Regions from separate parts of the Pseudomonas sp. H3_E07 genome, predicted to be linked through region 2. Evidence: riboswitches for the same ligand, from Rfam matches in the RefSeq annotation. Region 2 holds a riboswitch; the other holds the start of a gene.
What was found. A riboswitch is a leader RNA that binds a small molecule or an ion and turns the genes downstream of it on or off. The one in region 2 is predicted to bind cobalamin.

Region 1 (5,865 bases), 1.9 Mb from region 2:
GAGGCGTGATCAGCCATTGAAACAACGCGCAGCCACCCTGGGGGGGAAAGCCGTGGCGCTCCAGCAAGGCGAACAAACGCTGGCCTGCCTCGATGCAACGCACGCGTTGGAACGCCTGACCGGTGGTGTCGCGCAGACATATCTGACCCAACACCCGCGTCGGTCCGCTGACGGCCCAGGGGCCGACCTGTTCAGCCAGCAACTTGAGCAGCTTGCGCTCGGCCAATACAAAGCCCAGCCGCACCCCGGCCAGACCGAAGAATTTGCCGAACGAGCGCAACACGATCAGGCCGACCTGATGGGCGTGGCCCGCCAGGCTGAATTGAGGGGTGACATCCATGAACGCTTCGTCTACCACCAGCCAGCCGCCCCGCTGGGCCAGCCGCGAATGCCAGTCCAGCAAGCGTTGTGGGGCCAGGTTCAGGCCGGTGGGGTTGTTGGGGTTGACCACCACCAGTACGTCGAGCCCCTCCAAGAAGAAGTCGACTTCCTGCTCTTGCACTTCGCGCACCACGTAGCCGGCGCGGCGCCAGGCTTCGGCGTGTTCGGCATAGCACGGTGACAACACGCCGACTTTGCCAGCGCGGCGCAGGCGTGGCAGCAACTGGATGGCCGCCTGGGAGCCGGGCACCGGCAACAGGTGTGCAGCGCCATAGTATTCGCTGGCGGCCTGCTCCAGGCCGTCGTCGGTTTCCGGCAGGCGCGCCCAGGCCCGCAGCGGGATCTCGGGAATCGGCCAGGGCCAGGGCGCGAGGCCGCTGGACAGGTCGAGCCAATCGGCCTCAGCTATCCCGTACTGAATCGACGCCCTGCGCAACCGGCCACCGTGCTCAAGCATAGAATTGCGCCCCCGCGCATAGAATCAGCAGCCACAACCATACGCCGCGCTGCACCAGTTGCCAGCCCCGGTCGATGGAATCGGCATCTGCCGCCGGGCCTTCGCCCAGTTGCGGACGCTGGTGCACTTCACCGTGATAGATGGCGGCGCCGCCCAACTCCACGCCCAGGGCGCCGGCACCGGCAGCCATCACCGGGCCAGCGTTCGGGCTGTCCCAGGTCGGGCCTTGGGTGCGCCAGCATTTGAGCGCCAGACGAGTCTTACCCAGTACCGCGTAGGTCAACGCCACCAGGCGTGCAGGAATGTAGTTCAGCACGTCGTCAATCTTTGCCGCCGCCCAGCCGAAGCGTTCAAAACGTTCGTTGCGATAGCCCCACATGGCATCAAGGGTGTTGCTCAGGCGATAAAGCACCACGCCCGGCACCCCCGCGAGCACAAACCAGAACAGCGCGGCGAAGACCGCATCGCTGCCGTTCTCCAGCACCGACTCAGTGGCCGCGCGGGCGACTTCGGTGCTGTCCAGTTCACTGGTCTGACGGCTTACGAGGTAGCTCACGCGCTGGCGCGCTTCGTCCAGGTCATCGCTGCGCAAGGCCTGGGCCACCGGGATCACATGCTCGCCAAGGCTGCGCATGCCAAGCGCGCAGTACAACGCCAGGATCTCCAATACCCAGCCGATGTACGGCGCCCAGGATAAAGCCGTAGCCAGCAGAGTCAGCGGCACCACGGCGATAACCCACGCGGTCACGCCATGACTGCGCCAGCCGCGACCACCGGTATTGAAACGTTGCTCGATACGCCCGGCGAAATTGCCGAACGCCACCAGCGGATGCCAGCGTCTGGGTTCGCCCAGCAGCGCATCCAGCGCGACTGCAGCGACACACAGCAAGGCCACACTCATTGATTCACTCCCCACCCATTCTCATACAACATGTCACTCAGCGGCCGAGGCTCGGTCCAGCCTTCGAGTTGCAACATCGGGGCCGGGTAGAACTCGGCCACCGGCCCCAGGCACAGCACGGCCAAAGGTTTCGCGCCGGGTGGCAAACCCAGCAGATCAGCCAGGGCCTGGGGCTCGAACAGCGAGACCCAGCCCATGCCCAGCCCTTCGACACGGGCCGCCAGCCAAAGATTCTGAATAGCACAGGACAGTGACGCCATGTCCATTTCAGGCAACGTGCGCCGCCCAAAAATGTGCCGCTCACGGTCATCCATCAACGCCGCCACCAGCACTTCGGCGCAGTCGTGAATGCCTTCGACCTTGAGCTTCATGAACTCATCGGAGCGTTCACCCAGGGCTTCGGCGGTGCGTATGCGTTCTTCTTCCACCAGTTGTTGAATCTGCCCACGCAACGGACGGTCGCTGATGCGGATAAAACGCCAGGGCTGCATCAGGCCGACACTGGGTGCCTGGTGCGCGGCCTGGAGCAGACGATGGAGCAATTCCGGGGCGACAGTGCCGCCGCTGAAGTGGCGCATGTCGCGACGTTCAGCGATGGCGCGGTAGACCGCCTGGCGGTCGGCCTCGGGGAAGGCGTTGTCGGTCATGGCCTCATCGCCGGCAAGCCGGCGCCTACAGGATCGGGCGCGAACAATGCGGCCACCGCCTGGGGATTCGAGGGGAAGTAAAAGTGTACGTAGGAAGCCGTCATCCGCCCCTGCCGATAAACCGCCTCGGCACCGCGTCCGCCATTGGGGCTAAGGCCACGGGCAATCGGCTGCCATTCGGTGGTGGTCAGGGAGTGGTGATAGGTATGGCCGCGCAGCGTGCCTTCGGGCAATTCGACATTTTGCAGCGCCAAGGCCGCGAGTTTCTTCTGCATCACCGCATCGCCTTGCAGCAGGCCCACCAGTTCGGCGCGAACACCCTCGACATCGGTCAGCGAGTCCAGCAGGTAGAGCATGCCGCCGCATTCGGCGAGCAGCGGTTTGCCGGCGGCATGATGAGCGCGGATGGCGTCAAGCATCGAGGTGTTTTCCGCCAGCGCCTGGTGGTGCAATTCCGGATAACCACCGGGCAGATAGAGGCTGTCGACATCAGGCAATTCGCGATCATGGATCGGCGAGAAAAACTCCAGTTCAGCGCCCATTGCCCGCAGCAGGTCGAGGCTGGCGCCATAGGTAAACGCGAAGGCTTCGTCGCGGGCCACGGCGATGCGCACACCGTTGAGCAATGGCGGGGTTTCGATCACTTCCGGTGCGGCAAAGGTCACTGGCGGCGGCAAAGCCACTTCGCAACTGCTGCCCAGCGCTTGGGCGGCTGCATCGAGACGCACATCGAGGTCGTTCAGTTCGCTCGCCTGTACCAGGCCTAAGTGACGGCTAGGCAGTTCGATACCGGTCTCGCGGGATAACGCGCCGTACCAGCGCAGGCCTTCGGTGAGGCTGCCTTCGAGCAATTGTGCGTGACGCAAGGTGCCAACGCGATTGGCCAGCACTCCGGCAAACGGCAGATCCGGCTGATAACGTGCCAGGCCCAGGGCCAACGCGCCGAAGGTCTGGGCCATCGCCGTACCGTCAATCACGCCCAAGACAGGCACGCCGAAGTGTCGCGCCAGGTCGGCGCTGGACGGTGTGCCGTCGAACAGGCCCATCACGCCTTCGATCAGGATCAGGTCCGCCTCCCCCGCCGCTTCCCATAGCAAGCGACGACTTTCCTGCTCGCCCACCATCCACATGTCCAATTGATACACCGGCGCACCGCTGGCGCGTTCGTGGATCATCGGATCGAGGAAGTCCGGGCCGCATTTGAACACGCGTACCCTGCGCCCCAGGTTGCGGTGCAATCGGGCAAGCGCGGCGGTGACGGTGGTTTTGCCCTGGCCGGACGCCGGTGCGGCAATCAAGACGGCCGGGCAATGACGGGGCTGATTCAAAGTTCGACGCCCTTCTGTGCCTTGATACCGGCTTGGAATGCGTGTTTGAGCATGCCCATTTCGGTGACGGTGTCGCCCATTTCGATCAGTTCAGGCTTGGCACCGCGGCCGGTGACCACCACGTGTTGCATCGGCGGGCGGGCTTGCAGGTCGCTGAGCACCTGGTCCAGGTCGAGATAGCCGTGCTTGAGAGCGATGTTCAGTTCGTCGAGTACGACAAGACCGATAGACGGGTCCTGCAGCAACTCGCGGGAAACCGCCCAGGCGGCTTCTGCGGCGGCGATGTCACGCTGGCGGTCCTGGGTTTCCCAGGTGAAGCCTTCGCCCATGACATGAAAGCGCACTTGCTCGGGGAAACGGCGGAAGAACAATTCCTCACCGGTACTGTTGCGCCCCTTGATGAACTGCACCACACCGCACTGCATGCCGTGCCCCATGGCTCGGGCCAGCATGCCGAACGCGGAGCTGCTCTTGCCTTTGCCGTTGCCGGTCAGCACTAGCAACAGGCCGCACTCGTTCGGGGAGTTGGCGATGCGTTCATCGATCACGGCTTTTTTGCGCAGCATGCGCGCCAGGTGGCGTTCGTCGCGGTCGGGGGAATCGGTCATGGCAGCTCTCCGTTGGGGCTGGACAAAAACGGCGGGCAGGAAAAAGAAAAAACAGACAGCCAAGCATCGCCCACCGTGATGCTGTTGGATGTTGCAGGCCGGTCTCCGGGCTCATGAGTGGCGCGCGTCTTATAGAAGCGCAGACCGACGCTGCGCCTTCCCATATCGCGAGCGATACAGTGGCAAAAGGCAGCGTCTTGACTCATTTACCGTTGCGGGGGCAGCGCCGGGATCGCGGCGTCACTGTGTACAAGTGCGCTCACTCACCGGCTTCCCTGTTTCACTCCGTCGACCCATGGGTCACAGAGCACCTGGAACAAGCGGCGAAGGGTAGTAGTTTGAGGGGCGAGCTGCAAGCTTCAAGCTGATCGCCGCAAGCAGGCATCGCACCGCTTGCAGCTTCACGCGTGAAACCTGCCGCTGCTTTCTAAGGATTACGCGCCAGATTGCCTGGCAACACGCGCTTGGCGCTCAGGTAGGCATTCTGCCAATACGCCTTGGACAAGGTGTCCAACTTCACCGTACCACCGGTTTGCGGTGCATGCACAAAACGGCCTTCACCGACGTAGATCCCGGCGTGGCTGACCTGTGAACCGCCGCCCGTGGCAAAGAACAACAGGTCGCCCGTCTGCAGATTCTGCTCGCTGACATCTTGCGCACGCATCACGATCAATTCGCGAGTGGTACGCGGCAGGGAGATGCCGGCAGCGTCGCGGAAGACAAAACCGATCAGGCCACTGCAATCAAACCCGGAGTCCGGTGTGTTGCCGCCCCACCGATAAGGCGTGCCGACCAGGCCCAGGGCACGGAAGAGGACGTCTTCGGCCGCAGGCGAGAAATTCTGGCTGGAATAGTTGAACACCGGCTTGGGCTTCACCGCTACGGGAGCGGGCGGCGGTGGACGACTTGCGCAGGCGCTGAGCAGCGCGGCGCAAAGAATGAGGATCAGGCGGGCCGAGGTCGACATGGGCAGAACAATCCTGGTCTGGATGCGGCTTTCGCTGCCGAACGCTGAAAACCAGAACGCGCAAGCAAAGCTCGCGCGAACGGATTACAACAATGTCCAGGGATTCTAGCGCTTACACGTCAAACTTCAAGTATCACTTTAAGTTTACTTGCTAGCGGTAACTGTCGTCGGGGCCATGGCGAGTGCGCGCTTGGCTTCGATGAAGGTTTTGCTCCAGTAGCTGTCGCCCAGGTTGTCGACTCGAACACCGCCACTGCGACGGCTGCTGGAGTGGATAAACTGGTTGTCGCCCAAGTAGATACCGGCATGACTCACACGACCACGCCCTGCCGTACTGAAGAAAAGCAGATCACCGGGCTTGAGGTTGTTGCGCGCGACCAACGGTGCATCCACGTTGATCATTTCACGGGTGGAGCGTGGCAGGTTCATGCCCGCTTCTTCACGAAACAGATAGCCGATGAAACCGCTGCAGTCGAAACCGGCTTCAGAAGTGCCGCCGAAACGGTAACGGGTACCGATCAGGGACATGCCGCGTTCGAGGATGCTGTCGGCCAGAACGGGAAGCTGGTAAGGCTT
Region 2 (5,865 bases):
TTGTACCTGCGTAATATTTTGGCGTAAACTGCTGGCAAGCCTGTGAGGAGTTTCCATGACTGCCATAACCATTACCGACGCCGCCCACGATTACCTGGCTGACCTGCTGTCCAAGCAGAACACCCCGGGTATCGGCATCCGCGTCTTCATCACCCAACCCGGCACCCAATACGCCGAGACTTGCATTGCCTACTGCAAGCCTGGGGAAGAGAAACCTGAAGACACCGCCCTGGGGCTGAAAAGCTTCACCGCGTACATCGATGCCTTCAGCGAAGCCTTCCTCGACGACGCCGTGGTCGACTACGCCACCGACCGCATGGGCGGCCAGTTGACCATCAAGGCGCCAAACGCCAAGGTGCCGAACGTCAACGCCGACAGCCCGGTGAACGAGCGCATCAATTACTACCTGCAGACCGAGATCAACCCAGGCCTGGCCAGCCACGGCGGCCAGGTCAGCCTGATCGACGTGGTCGAAGACGGCATTGCGGTGTTGAAATTCGGCGGCGGCTGCCAAGGCTGTGGCCAGGCGGACGTGACCCTGCGTGAAGGCATCGAGCGCACCTTGCTGGAGCGGATTCCAGAGCTCAAGGGCGTGCGTGACGTGACCGACCACACGCAGAAAGAAAACGCCTACTACTGAATAAGGCGTTCACTGCGAGCAGAAAAAACGGCGCCCCGTGAGCGCCGTTTTTTTATGCCTGGGTTTCAGGGGCGGTAAAGGTGAGCATGGCCCGCGCGATACAGCGACGACTCACTGAAGCTGTCACTTGCCAACACCCGGCCCACCACAATCAATGCCGTGCGCCGAAAGCCTTTGGCCGCCACCTTCTCGGTAATGTCACTCAACGTGCCCATCGCCCAATCCTGATCCGGCCAGGTTGCCCGGTGCACCACGGCAATCGGGCAATCCGCGCCGTAGTGCGGCAGCAGCTCAGCGACGATCTTCTCCAGGTGATTGACCCCCAGGTGAATCGCCATGGTGGTGCCATGCCGGGCCAGGCTGTCGAAATCCTCGCCGGCGGGCATGCGGGTTTTGTCGGCATAGCGGGTCAGGATCACGCTTTGGGCGATATCGGGCAGGGTCAGCTCGGTTTCCAGCAGGGCTGCGCAGGCGGCCACGGCGGTGACGCCGGGAATGATCTGGAAGGGAATGCCCAGCTCCCGCAGATGGCGGATCTGTTCGCCAATGGCGCCATACAGGCTCGGGTCACCGGAATGGACGCGGGCCACGTCCTGGCCGTTGTCGTGGGCGGTTTTGATCAGGTCAATGATCTGTTCCAGGTGCAATTCGGCGCTGTTGACCACCGTTAGCGCCGAATGGCCGTCCAATACCGCCGCCGGAACCAATGAGCCGGCATAGATGATTACCGGGCAACTGCGGATCAGCCGCTGGCCTTTGACGGTGATCAATTCCGGGTCGCCGGGGCCTGCGCCGATGAAGTAGACGGTCATGGTGGTTCCTGTCGAAAAACGGGCGAGCATGAATGTTGCTCATGATCGGGGGCGGCAATTATCGGGATTTTAGCCGGCGCAGGCTAATGCAAAGGTGGCTTGGGCGGTTTTTTTGCGAGTGATCAACAGGCGGGCAGGGCTGCCTGCAAGGTGCTCGGCGAGTGCCAGCGCGGCGCTTTCGGCGATGCCATAACAGCCGGTGTGGGCAAAAGCGATGTCGGATTTGTGGCTCAGGCGGTGTTCAAACGCCGCCAGTTGCTCGGCGCTGAAACACTGCAGTGGCAGGTTCAGCCTCTGGGCCAGAGCCAGTAACCCCGGTTCATTCTGTTTGCGATCGATACTGGCCAGCGCGCTAATGCGGTGACGCTCGATACCGCCCTCGGCGAGGGCCGAATCGAACAGCGCCAGCAAGGTGTGAAGATCGCAACCCTGCTGGAAACCCAGGCCGATCACCAGGGTCATGCCGAGTATTGGTCGTCACGGTTGCGGCGGAACAGCCACGCGCTGATCAGGCCCAGTGCGAGCCAGAAAGCGACGTTGGTCAACTGTGAAGCGATCTTGAATTGTGCTTCCAGGGCTTGCGGTGCCAGCATCGAATGCACTTCGGGCTGTGGCGCGCCGATCACGTGGGGGACGGCGAGGATCGCCACGCCCAGCACTTTCAACAGCCAGTTACGACCAAATACGATCAAAGCGATGCCGGCAGCCGTAGAAGCCGCAGTGCCGATCCACCAGGTCTGGCGCAGCGCCAGGTCCGCGGCGGCGGTGCCCGGCAGCTCAGGCGGCAGGCCCATCGTCGGTGCCAGCACGAAGGTTGCGTAACCGGCCAAGCCCCACAGCAGGCCTTGGGCGGTGCGGGTTGGCGCGCGCAGTGTGTAGAGACCGGCCAGCATCAGCGCAAAACCGACCGCGACCACCAGATTACCGCCTGTGGTGGAGAGCACGCGCTGCCAGCCGTCTTCCGGCTCCCAGGCTTCGGCATCGTGGGTGTGGGCGGCAGCGCCTTCGGTGTGTTCGTGGGCCACTTCGGTGGCGGCCGGGGCCTTTTCAAAGGTTTCCGCCTGCAGAATCAGCGGGGCGACCCAGAAGCTTTGCAGCAAGGTCAGCAACAGGGCGGCCAGCAGGCCGGTGAAACCTGCAGTTTGCGCGATACGCTTGATCATGTCGGCAGGTCTCAGTGGCACGGGAACGCAGCGCTGTGGCGGGTATCGTGGGCAGCGTTGTGCACGGCCTCGATGTGCGAGAAACCGGCAAAGTACACCAGGCACGCACCAAGGATCGACGCGCCGATGGCGGCGGTCAGGCGTTGGCTCAGGGTGGCGGTGCTGCTGGCGGAGTGCGAGGTGCTGCTGACGATCGACATGGCGCGTCCCTTTCAGGTGTCTGGGTGAAACGAGCGCATGGAAACCCCGCGAGCCAGGCACGCAGGGTTTGAACAGCGCCCGCCCACCGCGGGTTTGTTATCTGAATTTTTCGGGCCGGTCTCCGGGCTTGCGAGGGGCAATGTGCCTAATAAGCATCGCCTTCCCATGCCGTCGAGGCACAGTGGATCTGACGCTTCACTCGCTTACCGTTGCGGGGGCAGCACCGGACTGGTCATATCGCTATGACGCACCGGTTTCCCGTTTCACCCTGTGAAGGGCACCCGAAACAAGATGTGTAGGAGAGCATGGGGGTGGGAGGGGAGTCAATTGGGGTGTGTACATATCCCTTGTTGCGATGATGGCTGAAATGGGTTCCGCTCCTACAGCGAACCGCCTTTGCTCTACACCACTCAAGCCGGCTGTCAGGCCGCTGTGCTTTTGCTTTTGATCTTGATCTTGATCCTAAGCGCCCCGTCAAACACGCTGGCCGGAATTCGACAGGGATTTGGGGGGTAAACCGGCAGGGATGCCGGTTTAGCCGCCCCGCGCCATGGATGGCGCGTGGCGGTGGCCCCCCAAATCCCTGTCGGATTACGGGCACACCGAGCGTGAGCGAGGTGCCGAGTGTTGGGGCAAGAGCCCTTTGGTTACTTTGGGGCTCTTTTCCAAAGTGACCCGCCGTAAGGGCGGAACCCATAGCAGCCATCACCGCAGAAACGGATATGTACACTAACCCAACCAATCCAACCCCATCATTGACCATCCCCCAAGCACTGCGTAGCCTTACACCCTTCGAGGTTCTTCGGCCCAGGCCGAAGCTAAGAAGGGAACGCGGTCCAAGCCGCGGCTGCCCCCGCAACTGTAAAGGGTTCAGCTGACTGCCACGCCACTGCCGACAAGGCGGGAAGGCGCAGCCAGCGCCGGTCGCAAGACCCGCAAGCCCCAAGCCAGGAGACCTGCCTCGCAACCGATTTTCTACTTCAACCGGGCGGGGTGATCCGGTGACGAAATCCGCTGCTGCGCGCCGTCGCAGGGCCTATCGTCCCGTATGCCCGCCCCCAAGGGCATCCGATGAAAACACTGGCCAAACTCCCCGTCACCATCGTCACCGGCTTCCTCGGCTCGGGCAAGACTACCTTGCTGCGCCACATGCTCGACAACGCCCAGGGCCGTCGCATCGCCGTGATCGTCAACGAATTCGGCGAACTGGGCATCGACGGTGAAATCCTCAAGCAGTGCTCCATCGGCTGCACCGAAGAAGAAGCCAACGGCCGCGTCTACGAGTTGGCCAATGGCTGCCTGTGCTGCACCGTGCAGGAAGAGTTCTTTCCAGTGATGCGCGAGTTGGTGGCCCGTCGCGGCGACCTCGACCATATCCTCATCGAAACCTCCGGCCTGGCCCTGCCAAAACCGTTGGTACAAGCCTTTCAGTGGCCGGAAATCCGCAGCGCCTGCACCGTCGACGCTGTGATCACCGTGGTCGACAGTCCGGCCGTGGCCGCCGGCACCTTCGCCGCTTTCCCGGACCAGGTGGATGCCCAGCGCAAGCTCGACCCGAACCTGGACCACGAGTCGCCGCTGCATGAGCTGTTCGCCGACCAACTGGCCAGCGCCGACCTGGTGATCCTCAACAAGAGCGACCTGATCAGCCCTGAAGACCTGGCCCGTGTGCGCCTGGAAGTCGCGGAAGAACTGCCGCCCGCGGTGAAGATCATTGAAGCCAGCAGCGGTCGTTTGCCGTTGGACGTGCTGATCGGCCTGGGTGCCGGCTCCGAAGAGCATATCGACGGTCGCCACAGTCATCACGACCATCACCATGACGGTGAAGACGATCATGACCATGATCACGACGCCTTCGACTCCATCTCCATCGACCTGCCGCAGGCCGATGAAGCGCTGCTGCTCGACGCCCTGACCCAGTTGGTGGTGCAACACGGCATCCTGCGCGTCAAAGGCTTCGCTGCGATTCCGAACAAGCCGATGCGCCTGCTGATCCAAGGGGTGGGTACGCGTTTCGACAAGCACTTCGACCGTGCCTGGGGCCCGGACGAAGCACGCATCACACGCTTGGTGCTGATCGGTCAGGACCTCGACGCGGCGGGCCTTGAAGCGCAACTGCGCGCAGCCCTCAGCGTTTAACCCATGCACCTGCTCAGGACCCAGCCCGGTGGTTTCGTCTCGGACGACAATATTGCCGACCTCGGACAAACCCCCGCTGATCTGGTGATCCTGTGCAGCGGCGATTCCAGCCTGGCGCTGCTGGCCGAAGCGGCCCAGCAGTTGCCGGACGATTACCCCAGCTTTCGCTTGGCCAACCCGATGCAGGTGCAGAACCATGCCTCGGTCGACCTGTATGTCGATGAGGTGCTGCGCCACGCCAAGGTCATCCTGATTTCCCTGCATGGTGGCATCGGTTATTGGCGTTACGGCATTGAGCGTCTGGTGGAATTGGCCGAGCGTGGCGTTCAACTGATTCTGGTGCCGGGGGATGATCGCCCGGACCCTGAGCTCAGCGGACTAAGTACCGTCGGCGCCGAAGAGCGTGATCGCCTCTGGCACTTCCTGCGCCAGGGCGGCCTGGGCAATGCCCTGGATTTCTATCGCTGCCTGGCCAGCACTTACCTGGGCCGTGATTACGCCTGGGCCGAGCCGCAAACCTTGCCGCGCACGGCGATTTATCACCCGCACCGTGCCAGCGCCCGGCTGAATGATTGGCAGGCCGACTGGAATGCCGAGTGGCCGGTGGCGGCGGTGTTGTTCTATCGCTCGCATTTGCAGGCAGCCAATACCGGTTTTATCGATGTGTTCTGCCAGCGCTTGCAGGCGGCGGGTCTCAACCCGTTGCCGATGGCGGTGGCCAGTTTGAAAGAACCCGGCTGCCTGGCGGTGGTCGAGGACCTGCTGGACGAGGTCGGCGCGGCGGTGATTCTCAACACCACCGGCTTCGCCCAGTCCAGCCCGGAAGCGCCGCACTTGCGGCCGTTTCGCCGCAATATCCCGGTGATCCAGGCGATCTGCGCCCAGGACAACCAGCCCGGCTGGGAAGCGA

Region 1: linked by a shared signal. The riboswitch ahead of cobO (cob(I)yrinic acid a,c-diamide adenosyltransferase) and the one ahead of AB4O08_RS00825 (CbtB domain-containing protein) in region 2 are both predicted to bind cobalamin.

The regions. Positions count from the first base shown of each region.
Region 1 covers NZ_CP162795.1:4,465,514-4,471,378, reverse strand. Annotated here, with positions in the region: gene cobD (threonine-phosphate decarboxylase CobD) at 1-838, opposite strand, end outside; gene cbiB (adenosylcobinamide-phosphate synthase CbiB) at 831-1,739, opposite strand; gene bluB (5,6-dimethylbenzimidazole synthase) at 1,736-2,386, opposite strand; gene AB4O08_RS20520 (cobyrinate a,c-diamide synthase) at 2,383-3,714, opposite strand; gene cobO (cob(I)yrinic acid a,c-diamide adenosyltransferase) at 3,711-4,322, opposite strand; cobalamin riboswitch at 4,402-4,652, opposite strand; gene AB4O08_RS20510 (C40 family peptidase) at 4,750-5,289, opposite strand; gene AB4O08_RS20505 (C40 family peptidase) at 5,434-5,865, opposite strand, start outside.
Region 2 covers NZ_CP162795.1:187,977-193,841, reverse strand. Annotated here, with positions in the region: gene nfuA (Fe-S biogenesis protein NfuA) at 56-640, shown strand; gene cobM (precorrin-4 C(11)-methyltransferase) at 706-1,452, opposite strand; gene AB4O08_RS00835 (cobalamin biosynthesis protein) at 1,522-1,914, opposite strand; gene AB4O08_RS00830 (CbtA family protein) at 1,911-2,615, opposite strand; gene AB4O08_RS00825 (CbtB domain-containing protein) at 2,627-2,815, opposite strand; cobalamin riboswitch at 2,912-3,116, opposite strand; cobalamin riboswitch at 3,595-3,794, shown strand; gene cobW (cobalamin biosynthesis protein CobW) at 3,888-4,955, shown strand; gene cobN (cobaltochelatase subunit CobN) at 4,959-5,865, shown strand, end outside.